Regions from separate parts of the Kitasatospora sp. NPDC059088 genome, predicted to be linked through region 3. Evidence: riboswitches for the same ligand, from Rfam matches in the RefSeq annotation. Region 3 holds a riboswitch; each other region holds the start of a gene.

Region 1 (7,631 bases), on a different contig from region 3:
CCACGGGGTGCGACGAAAGACTGGATCGCCATGTGAAGAAATTCACGAAGGTTCTCGCACGCACCCGGGCGCGCCCCGGCCCCGGCACCCCGAAAGGGGCGCCGGGGCCGGTGGAGTAAGGCCTGCGGACGGTCAGGAGGCCGTACTCCAGGCGATGCCGTCCAGGATGTCGTGCTCGCTCACGACCACCTCGGCGGCGCCGGTGCGGTCCATGATCTCCAGCAGTTCCAGCGCGCCCGCCGCGATCACGTCCACCCGGCCCGGGTGCATCGACGGGATGGCCGCGCGCTCGGCGTGGGTGGCGGCCAGCAGCTCGCGGGCGATCTCGGCGACCCGCTCGCGGCTGATCCGGGAGTGGTGGATCCGCTCCGACTGGTAGGCGGGCAGGTCCTGGGCGATCGCGGACACCGTGGTGACCGTCCCGGCCAGGCCCACCAGGGTGGCCGCACCGGTCAGCGGGACGACCTCCTCGGCCTTGTCCAGCTCGGCCCGCACGTGCGCCCGGGCCTGCGCGATCTGCTCCGGCGAGGGCAGTTCCGCGCCGTCGAAGTGCCGCTCGGTCAGCCGCACGCAGCCGATGTCCACCGAGCGCGCCGCCTGGACCCGCGCCCCGCCGAGCACGAACTCGGTGGAGCCGCCGCCCAGGTCGAAGACCAGGTAGGGGGCGGGGAAGGGCCCGCCGGCCAGCTCCTTGGTGGCGCCGACGAAGGACAGGTGCGCCTCCTCCTCGCCGCTCACCACCTCCGGCTCGACGCCCAGGATGTCGCGCACGCCCTTGACGTACTCGTCGCTGTTCTCGGCGTCCCGGGAGGCGCTGGTGGCGACGAAGCGGGTGCGCTCCGGGCCGACGCCGAAGCCCGCGATGACCTCCCGGTACTCGCGGCAGGCGGCGAAGGTGCGCTCCAGCGCGTCCGGGTGCAGCCGGCCGGTGCGGTCCACGCCCTGGCCCAGCCGGTTGATGATCATGCGGCGGTCGAGGTCGGTGATCTCGCCGGTCTCCGGGTCCAGGTCGGCGACCAGCAGCCGGATCGAGTTGGTGCCGCAGTCGATCGCGGCCACACGGGTCGTGCTCACTCGGACTCCTGCTCCGCCGTCGCGTCCTGCCCCGCCGTGCCGTCCTCGGCGGCGCGCTTCTTCGCGGCCCGCTCGGCGGTCTTCTGCTGCTTGGCCGCGATCACGGCCTCGTGGTCCTGGTCCTTGGCGCGGTTGCGCAGCACCCGGTCACCGGCCGCCTCGACCTCCGCCGGGGAGACGCACGGGCCCTTGGCCCACCAGTCCTCCAGCATGCCGATCGCCTCGTCGCCGAGCGGGTTGACGCCCTCTCCGGCCGCCAGCGAGTGGCCGACCAGCACGTGCAGGCACTTCACCCGGTCCGGCATGCCGCCGGCGCTCGGGAAGCCCTCCAGCACCTCGATCGCGTCGCGCCGGGCGATGTAGTCCTCGTGCGCCTTCTGGTAGGCGGCGGCCAGCTCCGGGTCCTCGGCGAGCCGGGCCGTCTGGTCCTTCATCACGCCCTCCGCCTCCAGGGTGCCGATCAGCGAGGCGGCCTTGGGGCAGGTCAGGTAGTACAGCGTCGGGAACGGCGTGCCGTCCGGCAGCCGGGGGGCCGTCTCCACGACGTCGGGGTTGCCGCAGGGGCAGCGGTGCGCCACACCGCGCAGGCCGCGCGGCACCCGGCCGAGCTGGGCGGCGATGGCCGCGACGTCGGCGTCGGAGACGGCGGGGTGGTTCTCAGTGGTCATGGGGGGTGGGGTCTCCAACGGAGGACGGGGGGAGCGGACGGGGTGCGGCGGGGGCCAGCGCGACGGTGTCGGCGGCGTCCACCGAGTCCCAGATGCTGGTGTACCAGGGCTTGTCGGCCTTCGCCGGGCCGGCGGCCGCGTCGGCGGCGGCGGTGGCCGAACCGGCCGGCGCGGAGGGCCGGGCGGCCGGCCCGGCCGGGTCCACCGCGATGTACGGGGTCTCCCCCGGCACCGCGTAGTGCAGCCGGGCGCGGGCCTGCGCCTTGACGTACTCCGGGTCCTGCCAGCGCGCCTTGTCCCGGCGCAGCTGGTCGACCTGCTGGCGCGCGTGGTCGGCCTTCGCCCGCTGGGCGGAGATCTCGGCGCGCTGGGAGATGAACTGCCGCGTGGGGTAGGCCAGGATCGCCACCAGCGAGCAGAGCACCAGGACGAGGACGGTCGCCCGGCTCGTGAACCGAGGCCGGGCCGCCAAGCCCGGGATCCTCCAGCCAGCCATCTCCCGTATCCCCTCCTGGTCGCGACGGTGCCCCGCCGTCCACCCTACGGGGTGAGCGGCGGGGCACCGGTCAGGCGTGCGCTACCGGGGGCCGCGGGCCCCCGGGATCAGGGCCGGACGCCGCCCGGCCCGGGCGCGCTCAGCCCTCGTGCTTGAACCGCGGGAAGGCGCCGCGGCCGGCGTACTCGGCGGCGTCGTCGAGGATCTCCTCGATGCGCAGCAGCTGGTTGTACTTGGCGACGCGCTCGGAGCGGGCCGGGGCACCGGTCTTGATCTGGCCGCAGTTGGTGGCGACGGCCAGGTCGGCGATGGTGACGTCCTCGGTCTCGCCGGAGCGGTGCGACATCATGCAGCGGTAGCCGTTGCGCTGGGCCAGCTCGACGGCGTCCAGGGTCTCGGTCAGCGAGCCGATCTGGTTCACCTTCACCAGCAGCGCGTTGGCGGTGCCGGTCTCGATGCCCTTGGCCAGGCGGGCCGGGTTGGTGACGAACAGGTCGTCGCCGACCAGCTGGACCTTGTCGCCCAGCTTGACGGTCATGGCCTTCCAGCCGTCCCAGTCCGACTCGTCCAGCGGGTCCTCGATGGAGACCAGCGGGTAGGAGGCGACCAGCTCGGCGTAGTACTCGATGAGCTCGGCGGCCGACAGGGCCTTGCCCTCGAACTGGTAGGCGCCGTCCTGGAAGAACTCGGAGGCGGCGACGTCCAGGGCCAGCGCGATGTCGCGGCCGGGCACGTAGCCGGCCTTCTGGATGGCCTCGGTGATGAGGTCCAGGGCCTCGCGGTTGCTGTCCAGGTTCGGCGCGAAGCCGCCCTCGTCGCCGAGGCCGGTGGACAGGCCGCGCTCCTTCAGCACGCCCTTGAGGGTGTGGTAGACCTCGACGCCCCAGCGGACGGCCTCGGAGAAGGACTCCGCGCCGATCGGAGCGATCATGAACTCCTGGATGTCGACGTTGGAGTCCGCGTGCGAGCCGCCGTTGAGGATGTTCATCATCGGGACCGGCAGGACGTGGGCGTTCGGGCCGCCCAGGTAGCGGAACAGCGGCAGGTCGCTGGCCTCGGAGGCGGCGTGCGCGACGGCCAGCGAGACGCCCAGGATGGCGTTGGCGCCGAGCGAGGACTTGTCCGGGGTGGCGTCCAGGTCGAGCATGGCCTGGTCGATCAGGCGCTGCTCGGTGGCGTCGTAGCCGACCAGCTCCGGGCCGATCTGCTCGATGACGGCCAGGACGGCCTTCTCCACGCCCTTGCCGAAGTAGCGGTTCTTGTCGCCGTCGCGCAGTTCGAGCGCCTCGAAGGCGCCGGTCGAGGCACCCGACGGAACAGCGGCACGACCCGTGCTGCCGTCGTCGAGGCCGACCTCGACCTCGACCGTGGGGTTGCCGCGGGAGTCGAGGATTTCACGGGCTACGACGACATCGATGGACGGCACGAAGCATCTCCTTGCGGAAGCAGGGTCCGGCTGCGGGTGGTGCTGTCGGCCGGACGATTGCGGAGTCGTTACGACCAGAGCCTAACCGCCCGGGCTCCCGGGGCCACCTCGGCCCGGGCTGCGTCTCACCGTGTGGCCCGGCTACCCACCGGTAGTTCACCTGCTCGTCCCGGTGCGTCCCACCGGGGCGTCCATCGGGGCGGGCGAACGCGGACGTAGGGGGCCGCCGGGCGCGGCCCCCTACGTGTCCAGCGTGTCGTTCGCCGTGGAACGGTCCGGCTCAGCCCAGGTGCAGGACCTGGCCGGGCACGATCATGTCCGGGTTGCCGCCGACCGTGGTGCGGTTGCCGTCGTAGAGCGCCTGCCAGCCGCCGGACACGCCCTGGGCGGTGGCGATGCCCGACAGGGTGTCACCGTCCCGGACGGTGTAGTCGTGGCCGGTCGTGGCGGCCGGGGCCTGCGCGGCCCGCGGGGCGGCGTGCTTGGGGGCGTACTGCTGCGCCGACGGGGCGGCGGGCTGCTCGGCCTGCTTCGGCGCGGCGTGCTTCGGCGCGTACTGCTGGACCGGCTTGGGCTGGGCGGGCTTGGCGGCGGCCTTGGGGGCCTGCTGCTTGGGTGCCTGCTTCTGGGCCTGCTGCTTCTGCGGCTTGGCGTCCGAGGAGGTGTCCACCTCGGCCGGGGCGCCGCCCTTGCTCAGGCCCGCCTTCTGGGAGCAGACCGGCCAGGCGCCGGGGCCCTGCGAGGCGAGGACCTTCTCGGCGACGGCGATCTGCTGCCCCTTGCTGGCCTGGTTGGCCTGCGCCGCGTACGCGGTGCCGCCGTACGCCTTCCAGGTGCTGGGGGTGAACTGGAGGCCGCCGGAGAAGCCGTTGCCGGTGTTGATGCTCCAGTTGCCGCCGCTCTCGCACTGGGCGACGGAGTCCCAGACGGAGGCCGGGGCGGCGGAGGCGCCGGTGGCGGAGAGGAGCGGCAGTGCGAGTCCGACGCCGGCCACACCGGCGACGGCGATGGCCTTCTCGGCCTGGGTGCGACGGCGATGACGGCCGGTTCCAACGAACAGCATGAAGGTCCCTCTCCGCACGCCTGCGAGGTGAGCTGTCGGGTTCGGACCGGGAGGTGGCCCGGCCGCCGTCTGCGGAATCGATTCCGCGCGGGCGGCTTCACCCCGAGCCGTGGAGGAACGGCAACAAACCTGGTTCCCCCGCCCCTGCCCAGGGTTCTGGTCGGTTTCCCGTGGCGCGGCGGGCAGGATTCGGCGTCCGCGCACGAGGTCCGCAGCTGCGAACTCCACGGAGACTAGACAGATCCTCAGACGAATCACAAGCTCATATCACCGACATCACACAAGAATTACGGCCCGTGTTCGATCGCCTACCAACGGCGGGGCTTTGTCCGGTTTGATGAGCGTTCATACCACCGCCGGTGGCCGGTTCCGGATGCTTCGTCAGCGTGTCGTGGCCTCAGGACGACTGTGCGGCGACCGGGGCTCCGGACTGAATTCGACCGGAAGTTCGCGCAATCCACGCATGATCAGGCCACCCCGCCAGCGCAGATTCTCCGGGCTTTCGGCCAGCCGCAGATCCGGCAGCCGGGAAAGCAGCGTGGCCAGCGCGGACCGCCCCTCCAGCCGGGCCAGCGGGGCTCCGATGCAGTAGTGGATGCCGTGCCCGAACCCCAGGTGCGGGTTGTCGCTCCGGGCCAGGTCGAGGGTGTTCTCGTCGGAGAACCTGGCCGGATCGCGGTCCGCCGCCGCCAGCACCACCAGCACCGGGTCCCCGACCGGGATCTCCACCCCGCCGATGGTCAGCGGAGCGGTCGCGAACCGCCAGGTCGCCAGCTCCACCGGCCCGTCGTAGCGCAGGAGTTCCTCGATCCCGGTCTCCAGCAGCGCGGTCTCGCCGCGGGCCACCGACTCCTGCAGCAGGGCCCGCTGCCCGGGATTGCGCAGCAGCGCGTACGTCCCGTTGCCGATCAGGTTCACCGTCGTCTCGAACCCGGCGAAGAGGAGGATGAAGGCCATCGCGGCGGCCTCGTTCTCGGTCAGGTGCTCGCCGTGGTCGCTCGCCCGGATCAGGCCGGAGATCAGGTCGTCCCCGAGGTCCGCCCGCTTGCGGTGGATCAGCTCCAGCAGGTACGCCCGCATCCGCTTCACCGCCCGCCCCACGCCGCCGCGTTGGCCGCCCCCGTGCCGGATCATCATTCCGGCCCAGTCCCGGAAGTCGTCCTGGTCCTCGGAGGGAACGCCGAGCATGTCGCAGATCGCGTAGATGGGGAGCGGGAACGCGAACTCGTGGATCAGGTCCGCCGAACCGCGCTGCGCGAAGCCGTCGATCAGCCGGTCGGTGAGCTGCTGCACCCGCGGCTCGAACTCCGCCACCCGGCGCGGCGTGAACGCCTTCGACACCAGGCGGCGCAGCCGGGTGTGGTCCGGCGGGTCGATGTTCAGCAGGTGGGTCATCAGGTCCGCCTGCCGCTCCCCCGGGATGCCCACCCGGCCGGTGCGGTGCGCCTGCCCGCTGTGGTGCGCCGGGTTCTTCGAGAGCCGGCCGTCCGCGAGCGCCTGCCGGGCGTCCGCGTAGCGCGTCACCAGCCAGGCCTCCACCCCGCTCGGCAGCGTGGTGCGGTGCACCGGGGCGTGCTCGCGCAGCCAGGCGTAGGCGGGGTACGGGTCGGCGGCGAACTCCCAGGTGAAGAGCTGCGGGTCGGACTGGGCGGCGGGCTGGGCGCCCTCGGGCTGAGCTGGCATGGGTCGACCGTAACCGCTGGACCGGAGGGGCCCGGACCACCGGCGCACGCGCCCCTGCGGCCGGCCGGAGGCCACCGCCGCGCGAACCGTCCGTGACCGGCGCGCGAGCGGAACGCCGACACTCCGTGGACGGCCCGTGGACGGTGCGTGGACGGGCCTTGGCCAGCTCTTGGCCGGGCGGCAGGCGTGAGCCTGGTCACCTGAGGGGTAATCCCTGTTGCGGAGGGTCAGGACCTGCCTACGATCCTCCGAAGTACGCGCGGGCGCCGGTGCGGTGTCGCCCGCAGGGAGGAGCTGGACCAATGACGGTCAGCGGAGCAGTCGTCGTCATCGCGGTACTCGCGGGCGGTTCGGGGGCCGACCTCGCCCGCCGGTTCACCGCGGCCGGCACCGCCGGGATGCTGATCGCCGACACCCACGTCGGCATCGCCGAGGACCTCGCCTCCGAACTCGACCGGCCGGGCTGCCCCGTGGTCGGCGTCTCCGGCGACATCCGCCGGCCCAGCGACGTCGCCGCGCTGGTCGACACCGCCGAGAAGCACTTCGGTCCGATCGACCTCTTCTGCGTGGCGGGGCCGAGGGGCGAGCGGATCGTCTCCCTCGCCGACCTGCCCGCCCACCTCGACCTGGAGCGCCTCGCCGAACTGGTCGTCCTGATCGGCGAGGCGATCGGCGAGCTCGTCCCGCCGCAGCGGTGCGCCACCGAGCGCACGGCGACGGCGGCCTGAGCCGCCCCGCCACCGAGGTCTACTCCGGCCGGAGCCCCTCGGCCGCGCGCACCGCGTCCCGGTAGCCGCGCGCGGCCGAGCGCAGCGCCGCGTCCACGTCCACCCCGGCGTCGTGCGCCCGCTGCGCCACCGCCAGCAGCAGCCGGCCCGCCGACTCGGCGGTCAGCTCGCGCGGCAGCTCGTACGGCTCGTCCGGCACCCCCGCGAAGCCCGCCCGGCGCACCCGGGACACCAGCTTCGCCGCGTACGCCAGCGCCGGCAGCCCGGCCGGCACGCCGTCCAGGACGGACTCCCGGTCCGCCTTCTCGGCCGCCTTCAACTGCTCCCAGTTCGCCTCCGCCTCGTCGGCGCCCGCCACCTCGACGTCCCCGAACACGTGCGGGTGCCGGTACAGCAGCTTCTCGACCATGTCCCCGGCCACGTCGTCGATCGTGAACGGATCGGTCGGGTGCTCCTCCGCGACCCGGGCGTGGAAGAACACCTGGAACAGCAC
Region 2 (7,631 bases), on a different contig from region 3:
TCCAGGGACACCCGGACCCGACGCTGCGCGAAGGCGGCGTTGCGGTCGCGGGCCGAGCGCTTCTCGGCGATCTGGCGGGCGGTGCGGTCCTCGTCGACGACGATGAAGCTGTCGCCGGCGCGGGGCACCGAGGTCAGACCGAGCAGCAGCACCGGGCGGGACGGGCCGGCCTCGGCGAGGTTGTTGCCGTTCTCGTCCAGCATGGCGCGGACGCGGCCGTAGGCGTCGCCCACGACGATCGAGTCACCGACGCGGAGGGTACCGCGCTGGACCAGGACGGTCGCCATGGCGCCGCGGCCCTTGTCCAGGTGGGCTTCGATCGCAATACCCTGCGCGTCCTGCTCCGGGTTGGCCCGCAGGTCGAGCGAGGCGTCCGCGGTCAGGACCACGGCCTCCAGCAGCTGGTCGATGTTCAGACCCTGGCGCGCGGAGATGTCGACGAACATGGTGTCGCCGCCGTACTCCTCCGCCACCAGACCGAACTCGGTCAGCTGGCCGCGGACCTTGGTCGGGTCGGCGCCCTCGACGTCGATCTTGTTGACCGCGACCACGATCGGCACACCGGCGGCCTTGGCGTGGTTGAGCGCCTCGACCGTCTGCGGCATGACACCGTCGTTGGCCGCGACCACCAGGATCGCGATGTCGGTGGACTTGGCACCACGGGCACGCATGGCGGAGAACGCCTCGTGACCCGGGGTGTCGAGGAAGGTGATCGGGCGCTCTTCGCCGTTCACGATCGTCGCCACCTGGTAGGCACCGATGTGCTGGGTGATGCCACCGGCCTCGCCGGCCACCACGTTGGACTTGCGGATCGCGTCCAGCAGTCGGGTCTTACCGTGGTCGACGTGACCCATGACGGTGACGACCGGCGGGCGCGGGGCCAGCTGGTCCTCGTCGCCCTCGTTCGCACCGAAGTCGATGTCGAACGACTCCAGCAGCTCGCGGTCCTCGTCGTCCCGGCTGACGATCTCCAGCTGGAAGCCCATCTCGCCGGCCAGCAGCTCGAGGGTCGCGTCGGAGACCGACTGGGTCGCGGTGACCATCTCACCGAGGTTGAACATGACGGAGACGAGCGCGGCCGGGTTGGCGTTGATCTTCTCCGCGAAGTCCATCAGCGAGGCGCCGCTCGACAGGCGAACGGTCTGGCCGTTGCCGCGAGGCAGCATCACACCGCCGACGGACGGGGCCTGCATGGCCTCGTACTCCTGGCGCTTCGCCCGCTTCGACTTGCGACCGCGAGCCGGGCGACCGCCCGGGCCACGACCGAAGGCACCCTGCGTGCCACCACGGGCACCCGGGCCACCGGGACGACCGCCGAAGCCGCCGGGACGGGGGCCGAAGCCGCCGCCGCCACCAGGGGCGCCGCCACCCGGACGCGGACCGCCGAAGCCGCCGCCACCGGCCGGACGCGAGCCCGGACCGGCCGGACGACCCTGGAAGCCCGGACGGGCGCCACCGGCGCCACCCGGACCACCCGGACGGCCGCCGGGGCCACCGGGGCCACGGCCGCCGGGGCCCGGACGCGGGCCCGGAGCCGGACGCTGCGGCATCATGCCCGGGTTCGGACGCGGCATGCCGGACGGGGACGGGGCGCCGGGGCGCGGACCGGCCGGACGCGGCATGCCGTCGGGGCGCGGAGCGCCACCGGGACGCGGCGCACCGGCACCCGGGGCACCGGCGGGACGCGGACGGTCGCCACCGGGACGCGGGGCGCCACGGTCGGCACCGGGAGCACCGGCCGGACGCGGACGGTCGCCACCGGGACGCGGGGCGCCACGGTCGGCACCGGGAGCACCGGCCGGACGCGGACGGTCGCCACCGGGACGCGGACGGTCGCCGCCCTGCGCACCCGGAGCACCCGGACGGGCACCCGGCGCGCCCGGACGGCGGTCGCCGGGGCGCGCCATGCCGGTCGCGCTGCCCGAGGTGAACGGGTTGTTGCCCGGACGCGGGCCGGCCGGACGCGGGCCCGGACGGGCACCGCCGGAGGCCTGGCCCTGGCCGCTCGGCCGCGGGGCCTGGGTGGCCGGACGCGGGGCGTCGGCACCGGCCGGAGCCGGCGAGGAGAACTCGGCCGCGGGCGCGGCCGGGGCCGCCGGAGCGGCGGGACGCGCGGCCGGGCGCGGGCCCGGAGTCGGCGCACCCGGACGCGAGGCGGCCGGGGCGGCCGGAGCCGCGGGGGCGGCCCCGCCGGCCGGGCCCGCCGGCCGGGTCGGTGCGGCCTCGCGCCATCCGCCGACGTTCGGCGTGACCTCGGCTGTTAGGCTTGCGAAGCGTGAGCGCGAAGCCCCAGATCCCCAATGTCCTGGCCTCCCGGTACGCCTCGGCGACCCTGGCCCAGCTGTGGTCCCCCGAGCACAAGGTGGTCCTCGAGCGCCACCTGTGGCTCGCCGTCCTGAAGGCCCAGCAGGACCTCGGTGTCGAGGTGCCCGCGAATGCCGTCGCCGACTACGAGCGGGTGGTCGACCAGGTCGACCTCGGCTCGATCGCCGCCCGTGAGCGGGTCACCCGCCACGACGTGAAGGCCCGGATCGAGGAGTTCAGCGAGCTCGCCGGCCACGAGCAGATCCACAAGGGCATGACGTCCCGGGACCTGACCGAGAACGTCGAGCAGCTGCAGATCCGCCAGTCCCTGGAGCACGTCCGGGACCGTACGGTCGCCGTCCTGGTGCGCCTGGCCAAGCTGTCCGCCCAGCACTCCGAGCTGGTCATGGCCGGCCGTTCGCACAACGTGGCCGCGCAGGCCACCACCCTGGGCAAGCGCTTCGCGTCGATCACCGACGAGCTGCTGGTCGCCTTCCGCCGTCTGGAGGAGCTGATCGCCCGCTACCCGCTGCGCGGGATCAAGGGCCCGGTCGGCACCGCCCAGGACATGCTGGACCTGCTCGGCGGCGACACCGAGAAGCTGGCCGAGCTGGAGCGCCGGGTCGCCGGCCACCTCGGCTTCGACCACGTGCTGACCAGCGTCGGCCAGGTCTACCCGCGCTCGCTGGACTTCGAGGTGCTCACCGCCCTCGTCCAGCTGGCCGCCGCGCCGTCCAGCCTGGCCAAGACCATCCGCCTGATGGCCGGCCACGAGCTGGTCACGGAGGGCTTCAAGGAGGGCCAGGTCGGCTCCTCCGCGATGCCGCACAAGATGAACACCCGCTCCTGCGAGCGCGTCAACGGCCTGGCGGTCATCCTGCGCGGTTACGCGTCGATGACCGGCGAGCTGGCCGGCGACCAGTGGAACGAGGGCGACGTCTCCTGCTCCGTGGTGCGCCGGGTCGCGCTGCCGGACGCCTTCTTCGCCTTCGACGGCCTGCTGGAGACCTTCCTCACCGTCCTGGACGAGTTCGGCGCCTTCCCGGCCGTGATCGAGGCCGAGCTGGACCGCTACCTGCCGTTCCTGGCCACCACCAAGGTGCTGATGGGCGCGGTGCGCGCGGGCGTCGGCCGGGAGACCGGCCACGAGGTCATCAAGGAGCACGCCGTCGCCTCGGCGCTGGCGATGCGCGCCGGCGCCCGGGAGAACGAGCTGCTGGACCGCCTCGCCGCCGACGAGCGGATCCCGCTGGACCGGGCCGGGCTGGACGCGCTGCTCGCCGACCGGCTGTCCTTCACCGGTGCGGCCGGGGCGCAGGTCGCCGAGGTCGTCCGACAGGTGGAGGCCGTCGCGGCGGCCTACCCGGAGGCGGCCAAGTACGCCCCCGGCGACATCCTCTGACGAGGAGTCAGTTCTCTGACGAGGGCCCTGCCGCCGTTCCGGTGGCGGGGCCCTCGCGCGTCCGGGGGCGGCCCGGGTCGAGCGGCGGGGTGGTGGTGGCGCAGGGCCAGTCGCAGTTCGGCTCGGCCACCGGGTGCTCCTCCTCCGGCGCCAGCACATTGCCCCGGACGGTGGCGAAGGCGATCAGCCCGCCGGCGGCCAGCAGCCCCGCGCAGATCAGCATCGCGGTGTGGAAGGCGGAGTCCACCGCGGAGGGCACCCGGTAGGCGTCGCCGCTCAGTCCGGCCAGGGCCGGCAGGGCGGCGACCGCGAGCAGGCCCGCCGCGCGGGCGGCGGCGTTGTTGACGCCGCTGGCGATGCCCGCGTGCCGCACCTCGACGGCGGCCAGCACGGTGGCGGTCAGCGGGGCGACCAGCAGCGTCATCCCGGAGCCCATCACCGCGACCGCGGGCAGCACGTCCGCCCAGTAGGAGGAGCCGGGGCCGGTGCGCAGCATCAGCAGCACCCCGGCGGCGCACAGCAGCGGGCCGACGGTGAGCGGGACGCGCGGGCCGATCCGCTTGCCGAGCCGTCCGGCGCGCGCGGACAGGGTCAGCATCAGCACCGTGATCGGCACCAGGGCGAAGCCGGAGACCAGCGGGGAGAAGCCCGAGACGATCTGCAGCTGCACCACCAGCAGGAAGAAGACCCCGCTGAACGCCGCGTAGACGCAGAGGGTGACCAGGTTCACGGCGGTGAAGAGCCGGGAGGAGAACAGGCCGAGCGGCAGCATCGGGTCGGGCGTGCGCCGCTCGACGGCCACGAAGGCGGCGGCCAGCAGCAGGCCGATCGCACCGGTGACCCAGACGGCGGGGGACAGTCCCTCCCCGGCGGCGGTGAGCGCGTAGGTGACGGCGCCGAGCGCGAGGGCGGCGAGCAGGGCGCCGGGCACGTCGAAGCGGCCGGCGGCGGACTCGTCCCGGCTCTCCGGGACGTAACGGGAGGTCACCGCGATCACGGCGGCGGCCAGCGGCAGGTTCAGCAGGAAGATCCAGCGCCAGCCCGGGCCGTCCACCAGCCAGCCGCCGAGGAAGGGGCCGACGGCCGCCGACACCCCGCCCAGGCCGGACCAGAGGCCGACCGCCGCCGAGCGGTCGTCCGGGTGGAAGACCGCCTGGAGCATGGCCAGCGAGCCCGGGGTGAGCAGCGCACCGCCGATGCCCTGGACGGCGCGGGCGGCGATCAGCACGTGGATGGTCGGGGCCGCGGCGCAGGCCGCGGAGGCGACGGCGAACCAGACCACGCCGATCAGGAAGACCCGGCGCCGTCCGTAGCGGTCGCCGAGGGCGCCGCCGAGCAGGATCAGGCCGGCCAGGGTGAGCAGATAGGCGTTCAGGGTCCATTGCAGGGAGGCGAGGGAGGCGCCGAGGTCGGCGCCGATCCGGGGCAGGGCGACGTTGACGACGGTGCCGTCGAGCATCGCCATGCTGGAGCCGAGCACTGTCGCGAGGAGTACCCAGCGGCCCTGCGCGGTGCCCAGGCGCAGAGTGCCGGCTTGAGAGGTGGCCACGGGCCGAATCCTGCGCCCGCCGGGGCGTACGTGACAAGGGTCACCGGGTGGTGTGTCGGTCGGTGGCGGTGCGTGAACGGACGGTCGCACGGGGGTGGTCCCGGCGGCGCAGGGTGGTGGATCAGTGGCGCCGGGTGAATGGATCGTGCACGGAGCGTGCAAGGGATCATTCGGAGGGTGACGGGGCCGCGGGGGTTGTTGCCGATTCAAGAGATCGACATTGCTTCACCCGAACGGATGAGTTTTAGTTCAGCGACCGCCCGGCCAGTCCGGACGGATCCACCGGGTGGAACGCCGAGTCCTGCCGCTGCCCGGTGGCTCGCACCGAACTCTGTACGGCAGGAGCGGGGGACCCACAGGTAAGTCGCCGGACCGGAGTTCGCGCCTTTTCGGGCGCGGACCACCAGGGCCGGCTTGGGGTGAAGCCGCACATGCGGCCGGGCAACTCCAGCCCGAACCCGACAGCTCACCTCGCAGGCGTCGGAGAGGAAAATTCCATGCCTGCACAGGCTCGTCGTATCGCCCTGCCCCGTGCCGCCCGCATCGGCATCGCCACCGCCGTCACCGGGGCCTCGTTCGTCCTGCCGCTCGTGACCGCGATGAGCGCCCAGGCGCACACCGCCCCGGCGGCCACCACCGCCCCGGCCGCTTCCGGGGCCGCCGCTCCGGCTGCCGCCCCGGCCGCCCAGCAGAGCTACCGCGTCGTCAGCGGTGACACCCTGTCGAAGATCGCCGACGCCAAGAACGTCGAGGGCGGCTGGCACGCGCTGTACGAGCAGAACCGCTCGGTGGTCGGCGCCGACCCGAACCTGATCTTCCCCGGTCAGCAGCTGGCCCTCGCCGGTCACGCCGCCGCTCCGGCGAAGCCCGCCGCCCCGGCCAAGCCGGCCGCTCCGGCGAAGTCCGCCGCGCCGGTCACCCAGGACACCTCCGCTGCCGCGGACTCCCAGGTGCAGGTCCGGACCGAGGCCGCCAAGCCCGGCGCCCAGGTGCAGACCCAGGTTCAGACCGCCGCCCCGGCCCAGGCCGTGACCGCGGCCCCGGTCGCCGCCACCTCCGGCTACGTCGCCCCGCTCGCCAACCCCGTGCTGGGCGAGGCCTACGGCGTGGCCGGCTCGATGTGGGCCTCCGGCCACCACACCGGCCAGGACTTCGTCGCCTCCACCGGCACCCCGCTGCGCGCCGTCGCCAACGGTGTCGTGGTGAAGGCCGGCAGCGACGGCGCCTACGGCAACGAGGTCGAGATCAAGCTCGCCGACGGCAAGTACGCCCAGTACGCGCACCTGTCCTCGATCGGCGTGAGCGTCGGTCAGACCGTCACCGCCGGCCAGCAGCTCGGCCTCTCCGGTGCGACCGGCAACGTGACCGGCCCGCACCTGCACTTCGAGATCCGTACCGGTTCCGAGTACGGCTCGGACATCGACCCGGTCGCCTACCTGCGGGCGCACGGCGTCGCGCTCTGACCCTCCGGGGCCTTCCGCAGGAACGTGTGAACCACCGCTGGTGCGGGGCGAATCGACGCCCGGGATGGTCATGTCGGGTGACCGCTCGACCGGGTGATCGCCGCACCGGTGGACCTGGGCGCGGGACACGCCCAAGGCCGGCCCGGCCGTACGGGACAACCTCTCGTACGGCCGGGCCGGCCGCTGCCGTTCTCCGCTCGGTCGTCGTGGTCCACGGGTACGTCTCGTATTCGCGCTGACTGCGCAGACTGCGGCGGCGGTCAGGGGCGGCGGGCCGGGAGGCCGTGTTCGGCGGCGGCCATCAGGTCGTGCATCCGGTGGCCGAAGTCCTCGGTGTCGCGGGCGGGTTCGGGGAAGACCAGGCGGACGTCGCGGTGGCCGTGCGAGTGGTCCAGGCGCAGTACCAGGCCGTGGCGGTCCAGGGCGAGCGGGCGGACGGCCGGGCCGTGGGTGAGCAGTGCCGGGTCGAGCAGCCGGGTGAGCAGGTCGAGGGCGTCGGCGTGGTCGTCGGCCAGGTGGGTGAGCAGGGCGGCCTCGTGACGGGCCAGCGGGTCGGGGGCGGCGAGGGAGAGGTCGGCGGCGGTGAGCGCGCCGGTGCCGTACGGGGTGGCGAGGACGGCGTGGGCGACGTCGACCCGCAGGTGGACGCTGAGGCCGTCGTCGGCGAGGTGGGCCAGGTGCAGCCGGCCGGCCAGGGTGAGCCGGCCGCGGATGCGGTCGCGGACCGCCACGGGGGAGACGTCGGTGACGTCGAGCACGACGGCCAGGCCGTCGGTGGCGGTGGCGCCGGCGAGGGCCGCGACGAGCGGGGCGTCCAGCGGGGCGCGCAGGCGCAGCCGGGAGCCGTGGACGGAGACCGGGGTGTCCAGGTCGTGGTGCTCGCCGAGGGCGCGGACGGTGAGCGAGGAGGTCG
Region 3 (7,631 bases):
GCCTGCGTCAGTACGTCAAGTTCACCCCCGCGCGGCGGGCCAAGTACGCGGCCACCGCGCTGGCGGCGGCGCTGGAGTCCGAGCCGGCCTTCCGGGTGCGGATAGCGGAGCGGCTGCGGCTGGGCCAGCCGGACCTGGTGAAGGCGCTGGAGTCGGGCACCGTCCCCGGCGCCGCCGATCCGATGGACGTCGCGGCCGCCGCCTACCTGGTGCGCTCGCCCGGCTGGAGCCGACTGGTCGCCGAGGCGGGCGAGGAGGCCGAGCGGGCCGGCGCCGAGGACGCGGCGGCGGAGGCCGCCCGGCAGGTGGAGAAGCTCCAGGCCGAGCTGGCCGAGGTGCGGGCCGCGGCGCGGGCGGACCTGGACCGCCAGCGCGCGGAGTTCGAGGGCGTCCGGCGGGAGGCCGAGTCGCTGCGCAAGAAGGTGCGGTCGCTGGAGAGCGACACCCGGCGGGCGCAGGCCGAGACCCGGCGGGTGACCGGGGAGCTGGAGGCGGCGCGGGCGCAGGCCACCGGGGAGCGCAGCGCGGCCGAGTCCGAGGCGCGGCGGCTGCGGCACCGGGTTTCCGAACTGGAGACCGCGGTCGAGCAGGGCCGCCGCTCGGCCCGGGAGGGCCGCAGCGTCGAGGACATGCGGCTGCGGCTGCTGCTGGACACCGTGCTGCAGTCGGCGCAGGGCCTCCAGCGGGAGCTGGCGCTGCCGGTCTCCCAGCTCCGCCCGGCGGACCTGGTGGAGGCGGTGGTGCCGGGGTCGGCCTCGCCGCACGACGTGGCCCGGCGCGGCCTGGCCGAGGACGACCCGGCGCTGCTGGACCAGTTGCTGGCGATCCCCCAGGTGCACCTGGTGGTGGACGGCTACAACGTGACCAAGACCGGGTACCCGGCGCTGCCGCTGGAGCAGCAGCGGATCCGGCTGCTGGGCGGGCTGGCGATGCTGGCCCAGCGCACCCAGGCGGAGGTCACCTGTGTGTTCGACGGGCAGGACCTGGACGTACCGGTCATCATGGCGCCGCCGCGCGGGGTGCGGGTACGGTTCAGCCGGACCGGCGAGACCGCGGACGAGCTGATCCGCCGTCTGGTCCGGGCCGAGCCGCAGGGCCGTCCGGTGGTGGTGGTCTCCACCGACCGGGAGGTCGCGGAGGGCGTGCGGAAGGCGGGTGCGCGCCCGGTGGCCTCGGTGCTGCTGCTGAACCGGTTGGCCCGGCCCTGAGCCGGCCCCGAGCCGGGTCGGAGTCGGGACGGGGGCTGTGACGGCAGGTCAGTGGGGCTTCCGTGCGGGTGTGCGGATCCGGTGAAGTCAGTGGGGGAACCGGAGTTCACGCCTTCGGGGGAGTGGCAAAACGGGTAGATCTTCACTAGGGTCTGGCGTCAAACCTATTTTCCGGAATCTCACCTGATCAGGTGAGTCCGATGGAAGAAGGAGCCGGTCCCTTGGCCTCCCACCGCCGTCCCAAGCAGCCGAGCCGCGCGCGGGTCTCCGTGCTCACCGCTGCTGCTGCGACCGCGGTCGCCCTCTCCGCCCAGGTCGCCGCGCATGCCGCGCCGCAGCCGAACAAGAGTGACGTCAAGGCGCAGATCGACCAGCTCCAGCAGGAGCAGGAGCAGGCGGCCGAGAAGTACAACGGCGCCAAGGAGCGCTCCGACCAGCTCCGCAAGCAGGCCGACCAGCTCCAGGACCAGGTGGCCCGCAGCCAGGACCAGATGAGCCAGCTCCAGGTGGGCCTGGCCCAGGTCGCGGGCGAGCAGTACCGCACCGGCGGCATCGACCCGTCCGTCCAGCTGATGCTCTCCTCCGACCCGTCCGGCTACCTGGACAAGGCGTCGAGCGTCCAGCAGGCCAGCACCACCCAGACCGAGGCGCTCAAGGGCCTGCTCGACCAGCAGCGCCGGCTGGACCAGGAGAAGGCCGAGGCGGCCGCCGTGCTCGCCTCCCTGGACTCCACCACCAAGGACCTCAACCAGGCCAAGGCGGACGTCAACACCAAGTTGAAGACCGCCCAGGACCTGCTGAACTCGCTCAGCGCCGCCGACCGGGCCGCGCTCCGGGCCCAGCAGCAGCAGGACGACCGCGCCTCCCGCGGCGCCGACCGGGTCGACCTCAGCAACCTGCCGCCGGCCAGCGGCTACGCCGCCGTGGCGGTGGCCAAGGCGATGAGCAAGCAGGGTTCGCCGTACGTGTGGGGCGCCACCGGGCCCTCCACCTTCGACTGCTCGGGCCTGATGGTCTGGGCGTACGGCCAGGCCGGCGTCTCGCTGCCGCGCACCTCGCAGGAGCAGGGCCACATCGGGACCGCCGTGACGCTGGCCACCGCCCAGCCGGGTGACCTGGTGATCTACGGCGGCGACATGCACCACGTCGGGATGTACATCGGCAACGGCATGGTGGTCCACGCGCCGCACACCGGTGACGTGGTGAAGGTGATGAAGGCCGACGCGATGTCGATCAACACGATCCGCCGGATCTGACGCTCCGGTACCTCCCCGAGGGGCCGGTTCCGGCCCTGTGATCCGCGCCACCTCCGGTCGGGGGTGGCGCTCCGGGTTTGCGGACCGGGCGGGCCGGAGGGTGAGAGTCGATCAGCTTTGCGTGCGCCGGTGATCACCATCAGTCATTTTCACAAAAGAACATGGGTAATCTTCCGTCTTTTTTCTGACAAGGATTTGAACGGATCACGGTTCAGTTACTAGGGTCGTGCTCCGAACCACCGCACAGTCGATCACCCAGCCTGGGTGGCGGCGGTGGTTACCGCCGAGTTCGCGAAACAGCGGGGCAGGTCGAAGCGACTGCCCGACAGGGGAGCCCAGTAGTCGGGGGCGCTGTGGAGCGGAGCCGGGGAACCACACGTTCCTCCGGGGTGAATCGGCGCCAGGTCGGCCGTAGGTGAGGCCGGTGAGGCGTCGTAGGGCATGCTTCCGGCCCGAACCCGTCAGCTCACCCGGTAGGCGGCGTAGGAAGAAGGAGTCCGCCTTCGTGGCGTCCCATCGTCGTCCCAAGCCCGCCAGCCGTACCCGCGTCTCGATCCTGACCGGTTTCGCCGCCGCCGCCGTCGCGCTCTCCGCGCAGTCCGGCGCGCACGCCGACCCGCAGCCGACCAAGGACCAGGTCAAGGAGCAGGTCGACCAGCTCAACGAGCAGGCCGAGCAGGCGACCGAGAAGTACAACGCCGCGCAGGAGAAGCAGCAGGAGCTGGAGAAGCAGGTCTCCGGCCTCCAGGACCAGGTGGCCCGCCAGCAGGCCCAGGTGACCGACCTCCAGGGCGGCCTGGCCGAGATCGCCGGCGAGCAGTACCGCAACGGGGGCATATCCCCGACGGTCCAGCTGATGTTCTCCTCCAGCCCGGACAACTTCCTCAACCAGGCCGGCGCGCTGAACCAGGCGGGCAGCACCCAGAAGAACCAGCTCAAGCAGCTCCAGGACCAGCAGCGCAAGCTGGACCAGGACCGCACCGAGGCCCAGGGCAAGCTCGGCGAGCTGGAGTCCACGACCCAGCAGCTGAAGGCCTCCAAGGACGAGGTCCAGAACAAGCTCAAGGCCGCCCAGGACCTGCTCAACACGCTGACCGAGCAGGAGCGCCAGGCGATCAAGGCGGCCGAGGACAAGGCCGCCGCCGACGCCAAGGCCAAGGCGGACGCCGCCGCGAAGGCCGCCGCCCCGGACCGCGCCTCGCGCGACAGCAGCCGCAGCGACCTCGGCTCGGGCTCCACCGCCGCGCCGGTCAAGATCGCCCCGGGCAGTTCGCACGGTGCCGCCGCGCTGGCCGCCGCCGCCACCAAGGTCGGCAGCCCGTACGTCTGGGGCGCCACCGGCCCCAGCTCCTTCGACTGCTCCGGCCTGATGGTCTGGGCGTTCAACCAGGCCGGGGTGTCGCTGCCGCGCACCTCGCAGGAGCAGGCCGGCGCCGGCACCCGGATCGGCTCGGACATCTCCCAGGCCCAGCCCGGCGACATGCTGATCTTCTACGGCGACGCCCACCACGTCGGCATCTACGCGGGCAACGGCCAGGTGCTGCACGCTCCCAAGCCGGGTGCGTCGGTGCGCTACGAGGCCGTCTCCAACATGCCGCTGGCCTCCATCGTGCGGGTCTGATCCCCGGCCACGCGTTCACGGGCCCGGTCCTCCGTCACGGAGGGCCGGGCCTGCGGCTTTTCCGGCGGCTCGACCTGGTGTCCGATTAGGGGTCAAATATTCGGGTCGGTAGGGGTTTGGACTCACTTGCCCGGACTCGCTAACGTCTGCCACCGGACTCCCGCTCGACGGCCGCCCACCGGGGCGCGGCCGCGGGGCCGCGCCGCAGGACTGGAGCCGTTGCCGCATGCCCGTGCACCGTCGTTCCCAACTGCTCGCCCGTGCGCTGGTACTGACCGCGGCCGCCACCACGGCCCTGGGCGTGGCGACCGCCGGCAGCGCCCAGGCCGCCCCCGGGGCGCCGGACGCGCCCGACCGCAAGGACGTCAAGGCCCAGGTCGAGCAGCTGTACGACGAGGCCGAACAGGCCTCGGAGAAGTACAACGCCGCGCAGGAGGCGCAGAAGCGGCTTCTGGGCGAGACCACGATCCTCCAGGGCGAGGTCGCCGCCGCCCAGGAGCAGCTCAACGAGCTGCGCGGGGACCTCGCCACGGTCGCCGGGGCCGAGTACCGGGGCGGCGGGATGACCCAGACCGCCCAGCTGATGCTCTCCAGCGACCCGGAGGCCTACCTCACCCGCGCCCGCACCCTCGGCCAGGCCGCCGAGCGCCAGCAGGAGACCCTGCACGAGCTGGTCACCCGTCAGCGCCGGCTCGACCAGCGGCGCACCGAGACCGCCGCCAAGCTCGCCGAACTGGACGAGGCCCGCCGCTCGCTCGCCGAGAACAAGCAGCAGATCCAGCAGCGCCTCGCCAAGGCGCAGAAGCTGCTCAACAGCCTGGGCGCCGTCGAGCGGAACCGGATGGTCGCCCAGGACGCCCGGGAGGCCGAGCAGCGCGCCACCCGCGGTACCGACCGGCTGGACCTCGGCAACGCCCCGGCCGCCTCCGAGCGCGGGGCGGCCGCGCTGGCCGCCGCGGTGCGGATGGTCGGCTCGCCCTACGTCTACGGATCCACCGGGCCGCGTGCCTTCGACTGTTCCGGTCTGATGTACTACAGCTGGCGGCAGGCCGGAGTGACCCTGCCGCGGACCTCGCAGGCCCAGGCGTACGCCGGGCAGCGGATCAGCCTCTCCGAAGCGCGGCCGGGAGACCTGGTGATCTTCTACCGGGACATGCACCACGTCGGGATGTACGCCGGCGGCGGCGTGATGGTGCACGCCCCGTACCCCGGTGCCAAGGTCCGGTACGAGAGCGTCAACGCGATGCCGGTCTCGGGAGTGGTCCGGCTCTGAGCGCGACGCCCTCCGGGCCGGACGGCCCCCACCCGATAGACCCCGTGCGCCGGGTGCTGTCCCGGCGCGGTGCGTTGCTGCTGGCGGCCGGCGGACTGGCCCAGCTGTCGCTGCCCCCGGTGGCCCCGCCGCCGCCGGGCGGGCGGGCCGTCGACCGGCAGGCCGAGGTCGCCGCGCTGCTGGCGGCGCGGGCACGCTCGCTGCCCGCCCGGTCGGGGCTGACCGGGGCCGAGGCGGTGTACCGGAACCTGGTGCTCTCACCGCCCGCCGGGCCGGAGCGGCAGGGCGCGTCCGTCGAGCTGGCGCTGCGGATCGCCGGGTACGACGAGTACCCGGTGGTGTACCCGCGCCGGATCGAGCTGGTCCGGGACCGGGGCGGCTGGCGGGTCGAGCGCGAGGAGGGCGCCGGTGGGCCCCCGGCGCCGTGGGACCTCGGCCCGGTCCGCACCGCCGCCGGAGCCCGCTGCCTGGTGCTCGGCCTGGCCGACGGGCCCGACCCGGCCGGGCTGGTCCCGGTGGGGGACAAGGCGGTGCCGGCCGTCAGCGCGGTCTGGGGCGACGCCTGGCCCGGCCGGCTGCTGCTGGAACTGCCCGCCACCGAGCCGCAGTTCGCCCGGCTGCTGGAGGCCGACCCGGCGGGCTGGACGGGCATGGCGGCGGTCACCGTGGCCGCCCCCGGCGCCCCCCGGCACACCCCGGCGGACCGGGTGGTGATCAACCCCGAGGCCTTCGCGAAGCTCAGCGACTTCGGCCGCCAGGTGGTCGTCACCCACGAGACCACCCACGTTGCGACCCGGGCCGACACCCGGGCCTGGACCCCGCTGTGGCTCTCCGAGGGCGTCGCCGACTGGACGGCCTACCGGGACTCCGGCCGGCGCCCGCAGCAGATCGCCCCCGAGCTGGCCCGGGACGTCGCCGCCGGGAAGCTGCCCGCCGCGCTGCCCGCCGATGCGGACTTCACCGTGGGCGCCGACGGCATCGCCCAGGCCTACGAGCAGTCCTGGCTGGCCTGCGAGCTGATCGCCCGCCGGTACGGGACGCAGCGGCTGGTCGCCTTCTACCGGGCGGTCGGCGCGGCCGACGGGGCGGGCGAGGAGCGGACGCACCGGACGGACCGGCTGCTACGGTCCGAACTGGGCCTCGGACTGGCCGAGTTCACCGGGCTCTGGCGGGCCGAGGTCGAGGCCTTGAAGGGCTAGCGAAGGCCCCCTGCCGCTTACCGCCCGGCCGGGTGGTCGATGCCGTCCAGCAGGTCCTGCTCGTAGGCGATGCCCGGGCGGACCGGGTACCCGGAGGAAGCCGGCAGGGCCGGGGGCTCGGCCAGGACCACGGTGGGCGCCAGGGCCGTCGAGGCGCGAGTGGAGCGCCAGAGCCGGATGCCGGAGAGCACGGCGGCGGTCAGCAGCAGCAGGTTGCGCAGGCCCAGCACGGCGACCGCGAGCGGTTCGCTGTTCAGGACCTGGGTGAACAAGGTCGGGAACTCGAGCAGGGTGAGCGGGCAGGCGAGCAGGATCAGCAGCGCCACCGGCCGCTGGCTGGTGCCGCGCACGGTCAGGCAGACCGCCGCGACGCCGACCAGCCAGACCAGGTACTGCGGGCTGATCACCCGGCTGGTCACCACGAAGATCAGCAGCGCGCAGAGCGCCGCGTCGTACATGGTGGCGGCGTTGCGCCGACGGGCGGTGAAGCGCCACAGCAGCAGCCAGAGGAAGCCCAGCACGGTGCCGGCCATCATCACCTTGCTGATCACGCTGACCCACGGCCCGAGCATCTCGGGGGAGCCGTAGTTCATGGTGACCTTGCCGTCCCAGCCCCCGGCCAGCCGGGCGATGTGCAGCGGCAGCGCGCCCACCGACTCGACCTCGATGCCGCGGGCCCCCTGGAAGGCCAGGAAGCCGAAGGCGCCGTTCATCCCGGCCGCCAGCAGGAAGCCGACCGAGACCGCCGTGGCGGCGGCCAGCGTCCAGGAACGGCGGGTGCGGCGGCCGGACGGGGTGCCGATCAGGCCCAGCAGCGGCCAGATCTTGACGATGCCGCCCAGGCCCAGCAGCAGCCCGCCGATCGCCGGGCGGCGGATCAGCGCCAGCAGGCCGGCCAGGGCGAGCGCGGTGACCAGCAGGTCGAAGCGGTTGTAGATCATCGGGCCGAGCAGCGGTACGGCGACCACCCACAGCCAGGCGCCGGTCAGCGCCCGGCCCCGGCGCAGCCCGGTGCGGATCAGCAGCGCGGCCGCGGCGGCGTCGGCGATCCCGCAGATCACCCAGAACGAGGTC

The links. A riboswitch is a leader RNA that binds a small molecule or an ion and turns the genes downstream of it on or off. The one in region 3 is predicted to bind cyclic di-AMP.
Region 1: it holds a riboswitch for cyclic di-AMP, as region 3 does, so the genes downstream of both, ACFWXO_RS42640 (transglycosylase family protein) here and ACFWXO_RS37545 (NlpC/P60 family protein) in region 3, are expected to answer to the same signal.
Region 2: it holds a riboswitch for cyclic di-AMP, as region 3 does, so the genes downstream of both, ACFWXO_RS26885 (peptidoglycan DD-metalloendopeptidase family protein) here and ACFWXO_RS37545 (NlpC/P60 family protein) in region 3, are expected to answer to the same signal.

What each region holds. Positions count from the first base shown of each region.
Region 1 covers NZ_JBHYGR010000199.1:701-8,331, reverse strand. Annotated here, with positions in the region: gene ACFWXO_RS42660 (exopolyphosphatase) at 133-1,074, opposite strand; partial or broken gene ACFWXO_RS42655 (DUF501 domain-containing protein) at 1,224-1,760, opposite strand; gene ACFWXO_RS42650 (septum formation initiator family protein) at 1,732-2,214, opposite strand; gene eno (phosphopyruvate hydratase) at 2,378-3,664, opposite strand; gene ACFWXO_RS42640 (transglycosylase family protein) at 3,945-4,727, opposite strand; cyclic di-AMP (ydaO/yuaA leader) riboswitch at 4,729-4,899, opposite strand; gene ACFWXO_RS42635 (cytochrome P450) at 5,109-6,410, opposite strand; gene ACFWXO_RS42630 (SDR family NAD(P)-dependent oxidoreductase) at 6,713-7,138, shown strand; gene ACFWXO_RS42625 (MazG family protein) at 7,158-7,631, opposite strand, start outside.
Region 2 covers NZ_JBHYGR010000067.1:34,134-41,764, reverse strand. Annotated here, with positions in the region: partial or broken gene infB (translation initiation factor IF-2) at 1-2,393, opposite strand, end outside; gene purB (adenylosuccinate lyase) at 2,276-3,706, shown strand; gene ACFWXO_RS26890 (MFS transporter) at 3,714-5,255, opposite strand; cyclic di-AMP (ydaO/yuaA leader) riboswitch at 5,568-5,750, shown strand; gene ACFWXO_RS26885 (peptidoglycan DD-metalloendopeptidase family protein) at 5,753-6,718, shown strand; gene ACFWXO_RS26880 (DUF2470 domain-containing protein) at 6,979-7,631, opposite strand, start outside.
Region 3 covers NZ_JBHYGR010000134.1:10,665-18,295, forward strand. Annotated here, with positions in the region: gene ACFWXO_RS37535 (NYN domain-containing protein) at 1-1,208, shown strand, start outside; gene ACFWXO_RS37540 (NlpC/P60 family protein) at 1,430-2,464, shown strand; cyclic di-AMP (ydaO/yuaA leader) riboswitch at 2,804-2,959, shown strand; gene ACFWXO_RS37545 (NlpC/P60 family protein) at 2,970-4,085, shown strand; gene ACFWXO_RS37550 (NlpC/P60 family protein) at 4,312-5,358, shown strand; gene ACFWXO_RS37555 (hypothetical protein) at 5,403-6,557, shown strand; gene ACFWXO_RS37560 (glycosyltransferase 87 family protein) at 6,575-7,631, opposite strand, start outside.